2 regions of the Rossellomorea sp. RS05 genome follow, and region 2 is predicted to be linked to the other one. Evidence: riboswitches for the same ligand, from Rfam matches in the RefSeq annotation. Region 2 holds a riboswitch; the other holds the start of a gene.
What was found. Region 2 has a riboswitch for S-adenosylmethionine ahead of ABJ225_RS13745 (O-acetylhomoserine aminocarboxypropyltransferase/cysteine synthase family protein). Riboswitches for the same ligand answer to the same signal wherever they lie in the genome.
Positions count from the first base shown of each region.

Region 1: linked by a shared signal. The riboswitch ahead of metE (5-methyltetrahydropteroyltriglutamate--homocysteine S-methyltransferase) and the one ahead of ABJ225_RS13745 (O-acetylhomoserine aminocarboxypropyltransferase/cysteine synthase family protein) in region 2 are both predicted to bind S-adenosylmethionine.

Region 1 covers NZ_JBDKWY010000002.1:332,872-336,282, forward strand. Annotated here, with positions in the region: gene ABJ225_RS09435 (hypothetical protein) at 1-16, shown strand, start outside; gene ABJ225_RS09440 (6-phospho-beta-glucosidase) at 36-1,367, shown strand; SAM riboswitch class I at 1,521-1,629, shown strand; cobalamin riboswitch at 1,691-1,875, shown strand; gene metE (5-methyltetrahydropteroyltriglutamate--homocysteine S-methyltransferase) at 2,015-3,411, shown strand, end outside.
Region 2 covers NZ_JBDKWY010000005.1:16,590-20,000, forward strand. Annotated here, with positions in the region: gene ABJ225_RS13735 (redoxin domain-containing protein) at 1-47, shown strand, start outside; gene ABJ225_RS13740 (trans-sulfuration enzyme family protein) at 128-1,267, shown strand; SAM riboswitch class I at 1,399-1,512, shown strand; gene ABJ225_RS13745 (O-acetylhomoserine aminocarboxypropyltransferase/cysteine synthase family protein) at 1,641-2,936, shown strand; gene metX (homoserine O-acetyltransferase MetX) at 2,950-3,411, shown strand, end outside.

The sequences.
Region 1 (3,411 bases), on a different contig from region 2:
ATTCGTTGTAAAGTAATACAGGAGGAGGAGCGTTCATGAATAAAGGCTTAAAAATCGTGACCATCGGCGGTGGCTCAAGCTACACGCCGGAGTTTGTGGAAGGGTTGATCAATCGATATGATGAGCTGCCTGTCCGAGAGCTGTGGCTAGTGGATATCCCTGCTGGAAAAGAAAAGCTCGAAATTGTCGGGAGTCTTGCGCGGAGGATGGTGTCTATGGCCGGTGTCCCCATGACCATTCACCTGGCTTTGGACAGGGAGGAAGCACTGAAGGATGCGGATTTTGTTACAACCCAGATGCGGGTCGGTCAGCTGAAGGCAAGGATTCAGGATGAAAGGCTGCCGATCAAGTACGGGATGATCGGGCAGGAAACGAACGGGGCAGGTGGACTATTCAAAGGCCTCCGCACCATTCCAGTTCTTCTTGAGATTGCAGAGGATATGCAGCGTCTTTGCCCTGATGCATGGCTGATCAATTTCACAAACCCTGCTGGGATGGTGACGGAGGCGTTGCTCCGATACAGCAAGCATTCCAAAGTCGTGGGCGTATGCAACCTGCCGATCAATACGAAGATGACCATTGCCAGGCTCCTTGGTGTAGAGGTCGCTTCCGTCGATATCCGTTTTGCCGGCTTGAATCATATGGTGTACGGACTGGATGTCACCGTCGATGGGGTGTCCGCTCTTGATGAGGTACTGGAACTGATGGGTGATGAGGATAAGCAGCTCAGCATGAAAAATATCGCCCCACTGCCATGGGATCCTGTCTTCTTGAAGGCTCTCGGAGTCATACCTTGTCCGTACCACCGGTATTTTTACAAAACCAGTGAGATCCTCGAGAAGCAGCTGGAAGAATTCAAAACGGGGACAACCCGTGCCGAGGTGGTCCAACGATTGGAAGATGAATTGTTCGAGCTGTATAAAAACGAAGACCTTGATGTGAAGCCCCCGCAGCTTCAAGAGCGCGGAGGAGCCTACTACAGCGATGCCGCCTGCAATGTGATTTCTTCAATCTTCAATGATAAAGGGGATGTACAGACCCTGAACGTCAGAAATGATGGCAGTATCACGGGCATCCCTGATGAGTCCGCCGTGGAATTGAACTGTGTCGTGACCAAAGAAGGGCCTAAACCGATCCATATAGGTGAACTGCCTGTAGCCGTCAGCGGACTTGTTCAACAGATCAAATCCTTTGAGCGGACCGCGGCAGAAGCAGCCGTGTCAGGCTCCTACGAAAAAGCCCTCCTCGCCATGGCAATCAATCCACTGGTTACGAGTGATTCAAGAGCAAAACCATTATTGGATGAACTGCTGGACGTCCACCGCGAATTTCTTCCTGCGTTCCATGCAAAGTCGACCCTCCTCTGAAGTGCCAGAGGGGGCATTCTTTATGGCAACGAGTTTTGCTGGAGTGACCCCTACGGCAAATAGGACCTTCGGACGAATGTTAGAAATATTTTGACAAAGTAAAAGCTGGCATGCTAGTATTACCCTATTCAACGGACAAATATATGATCGATACTCTTATGAAGAGCGGTGGAGGGACTGGCCCTGTGAAACCCGGCAACCATTCAACACTTGTTGAAAAGGTGCTAATTCCTGCAAAGCGTCATGCTTTGGAAAATAAGAGAGGACATCCCTTTACCGGGCCTCTCTATCGTGGAGAGGCTTTTTTCGTTGAGGTGAGAACTGAATAGGAAGATGCGACAGGTGCCGTGTGGAAGCATGGCTGAAAAGGGAAACCGGTGAAAGTCCGGTACGGTCCCGCCACTGTAAAGGGAAGCAACTTATCACATCCACTGTTTCTAAAGGGAATGGGAAGGGATAAGGCGTGATGAACCTGAGTCAGGAGACCTGCCTGTTGTGTGCACTTAAGCTCTACGGGTCATAGAGGGGAGTGAGGAACGCGTGTTGACATCATAGGAATGTCGACGTTTATTCATTGCGCGCAAAATCTCTCTTTCTCTGAAAGGGAGATTTTTTTATTGGAGAGAAAATGAGAAGGAGTGAGCAATATGGTGAAAAGTTCAAATCTCGGTTACCCGAGGATCGGTGAGAAACGAGAGTGGAAGAAAGCACTGGAACAATTTTGGGAAGGAAAGCTAAAGGAAGAAGAATTTGTGGAGAAGACAGATGAAATCCGCCTTCGTCATCTTAAAAAGCAGTCGGATGCAGGAATCGACCTGATTCCCGTCGGGGACTTCAGCCTATATGATCATGTATTGGATACGGCCGCCATGTTCGGGGTGGTCCCGAAGCGGTTTGGTCATGAGGGAGGGAAGGTCTCGCTGCAAACGTATTACGGTATGGCAAGGGGGACGGGGGATGCGGTGGCATCCACGATGACGAAGTGGTTCAACACGAATTACCATTACATCGTTCCCGAACTGGAAGGAGCTACGCCTTCTTTGGCCGATAATTCCCCGCTTCGCTACTTCAAGGAGGCGAAGGAGCAGCTTGGCATCATTGGAAAGCCGGTGCTCCTTGGACCAGTTACGTTCGTTAAGCTGTCCAAAGGATATGACCTCGAAGAGTTTGATAGCGTGGTCGATGGGTTCGTACCGTTGTATGGTTCCATTCTCAAGGAGCTTGAAGAGGCTGGTGCCGAATGGGTTCAGATCGATGAACCCGTGCTTTGTACCGACCTGACAGAGGATGAGTGGACGGTGCTTGAGCAGGTCTATGACACGTTGATCAAGGCAGCACCTGGAATCAAGGTCATTCTTCAAACCTACTTTGATCGCGTCAGTCGCTATGAGAGGGTGGTCAGGCTGCCGGTACATGGGATCGGATTGGATTTTGTACACGATGGTGGAGGGAATCGTCAGGCACTGAACACCCATGGATTCCCAGAAGATAAGGTCTTGGCTGCTGGACTCATTGATGGAAGGAATATTTGGAAAGCAGATCTTGATCGGACTCTCTCCTCGCTTAAGCAATTGGAGGGCATTGTTTCAAAGGATCGGTTAATCATTCAGCCGTCATCGAGCCTGCTCCATGTGCCCGTCACGGTCAAAGTAGAGGAAGGGCTGAGGGAACACCTCAAACGCACACTTTCTTTTGCAGATGAAAAGCTGCAGGAAATCGTCACGGTTACGGAGGCGGTCAAGGAAGGGCGTCCTTCTATCTCAAATGAGTTGAAGGAAAGCTCTGACGGTCTCGACAATATCGAACCATCCCGAACACTCAGAGACAGTGAGCAACTGGTCGGAAATGAAGTCCTTCAACGTGCTCCATTCTCTGAGAGGCGGGTCGTTCAGGAGTCAGAGCTCGGTCTTCCCCTCTTCCCCACCACTACGATTGGAAGCTTTCCTCAGACTAAAGAGGTGCGGAAAGAACGGCTTAAGTGGAGGAGGGGAGACGTAAGCGATCAGGACTACCGGACGTTCATCCAGGAAGAGATTGAGAAGTG
Region 2 (3,411 bases):
CGATGAACCAGGAAATGATGAAAAAGATGGTAGAAGGCATGAATTGAACCACTTTTCTTCTCGGAATCTTCTGAATATGGTACACTCTTCTACATACATATTTTCGTAGAGAGAGGATGGCCACGAAATGAATTTCACCACCAAGGTCGTACATAGTCAGTTGAAAGGAACAGAGGAAATCAAAAGTAAAACCACACCGATCTATCAAACATCTGCTTTTTCCTTTTCATCCCTGGAGGAACTGGAAGGGTTCTATGAAGGGAAATCACCCTATCTATACACACGGACGGGGAATCCCAATCCTGATGAGCTGGGAGGTCTTGTAGCAGCCCTTGAAGGGGCACCGGCAGGAGTCGCCGCTTCATCGGGGTTATCCGCGATCCTCGTAGGGATCCTGTCTGTCGTCCAGGCAGGGGATCATATCATTGCTGCTGAAGATCTGTACGGGGGGACCTTCCATATGCTGAAGGAAGAGCTTGCGGGCTTCGGTATTTCCACTTCATTCGTGGACTTCACCGACCGGAATGCAGTGGAAGCAGCGATCACCGACTCGACAAAACTTCTCTATAGTGAAACGGTGACGAATCCCTTCATGAGGGTAGAGGATATACCGGCCATGGTGGAGATGGCGAAAGAACATGGTCTCACGACGATGATCGACAATACGTTTGCGACCCCGTTCCTCCGTAAGCCTTTCACTGAAGGCATTGATATCGTCGCCCATAGCGCAACGAAGTACATAGGCGGTCATAGTGACGTCACAGCAGGTGTTGTGACCGGAAGGCAGGATCTGGTGGATAAGGCAAGAGCGAAGATCGTCAACCTTGGGGCCAATCTGAGCCCATTCGAGGCGTGGCTCACTTGCCGGGGAGCGAAGACCCTTGCCCTACGCATGGAAAGGCAGGCACTGAATGCCGAGCTCCTTGCCGTCGAACTCAGGAGGCACGAATGGGTCAAACACGTCTACTACCCGAATAATCTATCTGAGAAAGGTCATGGAGCCATCGTCACCATCGAGCTTGAACCATCCGCTGATATGAGTACCTTCTTCAAGTCACTTGGCTGGATCAAGATCATCCCGTCCCTGGCCGGGGTTGAAACGACGGTTTCCTATCCGTTGGGGACATCTCACAGGTCCCTGCCGGAGGAAGCGCAGAAGAAGCTCGGAATCAATACGCATGTGGTCCGGATTTCACTTGGAATCGAGGACCCGGAAGACATTAAATCCCAAATGCTTTCAGCAATCAGCAAGTGTCATGAGATTTAAAAAGAACAACGCTCTCAAGTCAGTAGTGGCAGTCGTCAATGGGAGATTAGACGAAAAATTCTAAAAATAACCTTGACTCCCAGAGGGGATAGCCTTTATAATTCTTGCTAACGAACACTTACAACTTAATGCTCTTATCCAGAGAGGTGGAGGGACTAGGCCCGATGAAACCCGGCAACCTTCATGTGCATATTTGCCATGAAAAGGTGCTAATTCCTGCAGGCGCATTGCCTGAAAGATAAGAGGAGGACCCTATTCAATTAGACCCTCTTCTTAGGAAGGGGGTTTTTATTTTTGCCCCTTTTCAGCCCCGACCATCATCCATCACAGAACAAACCCAATCATTAAAACAAACACTCAGGAGGAATGTACGATGACGAATTCATTCGATTTTGACACACTTTTGCTTCACGGAGGACAGGAAGCAGATCCTACCACGGGATCACGCGCCGTGCCGATCTACCAAACTACTTCATATGTGTTTGACAGCAGTGAGCACGCTGCGAAGCTTTTCGGACTGGAAGAGCCGGGGAACATCTATACGCGGATCATGAACCCGACGGTGGACGTTCTGGAGAAACGTCTGGCTCTCCTTGAAGGCGGCATCGGGGCCCTCGGAGTATCATCGGGCATGGCGGCGATCTCCCTCTCGATCCTGAATATCGCAGGAGCCGGGGACGAAATCGTAGCAGCGACGAATCTGTACGGAGGCACCTACAATCTCTTCTCCACCACCCTGCCGAAATACGGCATCACCGTGCGCTTCGTCGACCCAACGGATCCGGAAAACTTCCGAAGCGCCATCAACGAGAAGACAAAGGCCGTATTCGCCGAAACGATTGGCAACCCTAGCCTTCATGTCCTTGATATCGAAGCGGTCGCCAAAGTGGCCCACGAACATGAAATCCCGCTTATCATCGATAACACCTTCGCCACACCGTATGTGACCAGGCCGATCGAGTGGGGGGCAGACATCGTCATCCATTCGGCCACCAAATGGATCGGTGGTCATGGTACAGCGATCGGAGGCGTCGTCATCGACGGAGGGAAATTCGATTGGAACAACAAGAAGTTCCCGGGATTCATCGAAGAGGACCGAAGCTACAACGGCCTCCGCTATGCACAGGATGTCGGTGCTGCGGCGTTCATCACCAAGCTAAGGGTCCAACTGCTTCGTGACCTTGGCGCCTGCCTGAGCCCGCAGAACGCCTTCCTTCTCCTGCAGGGATTGGAGACGCTGCACCTCCGCATCGAACGCCATACAGAGAATGCACGGAAAATCGCCGAGCATCTTGAATCCCATGAAGGGGTAGCATGGGTTTCCTATCCTGGACTCGCTTCGCACCCGTCGAACCAACTGGCCAAGAAATACTTGGAGAACGGCGCGGGCTCTATCGTCGTCTTCGGGATCAAAGGTGGCCGGGATTCAGGACGCAAAGTGGTGGACAATATCTCGCTCTGGTCCCATGTGGCCAACGTGGGGGATGCGAAATCCCTGATCATCCACCCGGCTTCCACGACACATCAGCAGCTGAACGACGAGGAGATCAGGGCAACGGGCGTGACGGAAGACCTTGTCAGGCTGTCGGTCGGCCTGGAATCAGCGAAGGATCTGATCTCTTCCCTGGATGAAGCCATCGAGAAGGCACGCGAAACGTCAAACGTGTGAAGGAGGCGGAGGAATGAGTAGCGATACGACACCATATGAATTGAACACCGTCACCCTTCCGTCCCTTGTCCTTGAAAACGGAGAAACCCTCCGGAATGTCAGGTTGCCCTATGAACGTACCGGGAATCAATCAGGTCCCGTCATCCTTGTCTGCCATGCCCTCACCGGCACCCATATCGTGAAAGGGACGAGTGAAGATAAGGGATGGTGGGACGGCTTGATCGGTGCAGGCTCCTACATCGATACCAACCGCTACAACGTCATCGCCTTCAACGTCCTCGGAGGCTGCGAGGGGGCCACGGGTCCTGCATCAGAGGATCCCGAGACCGGCAAACGATACGGATCCCATTTCCCGGTCATCACGATCCGCGATATGGTGAATGCCCAGTACCTGGCTCTCCGGGAGCTTGCCATCAACAAGGTGGAAGCCGTTGTCGGAGGATCTCTCGGGGGAATGCAGGCCCTGGAATGGGGG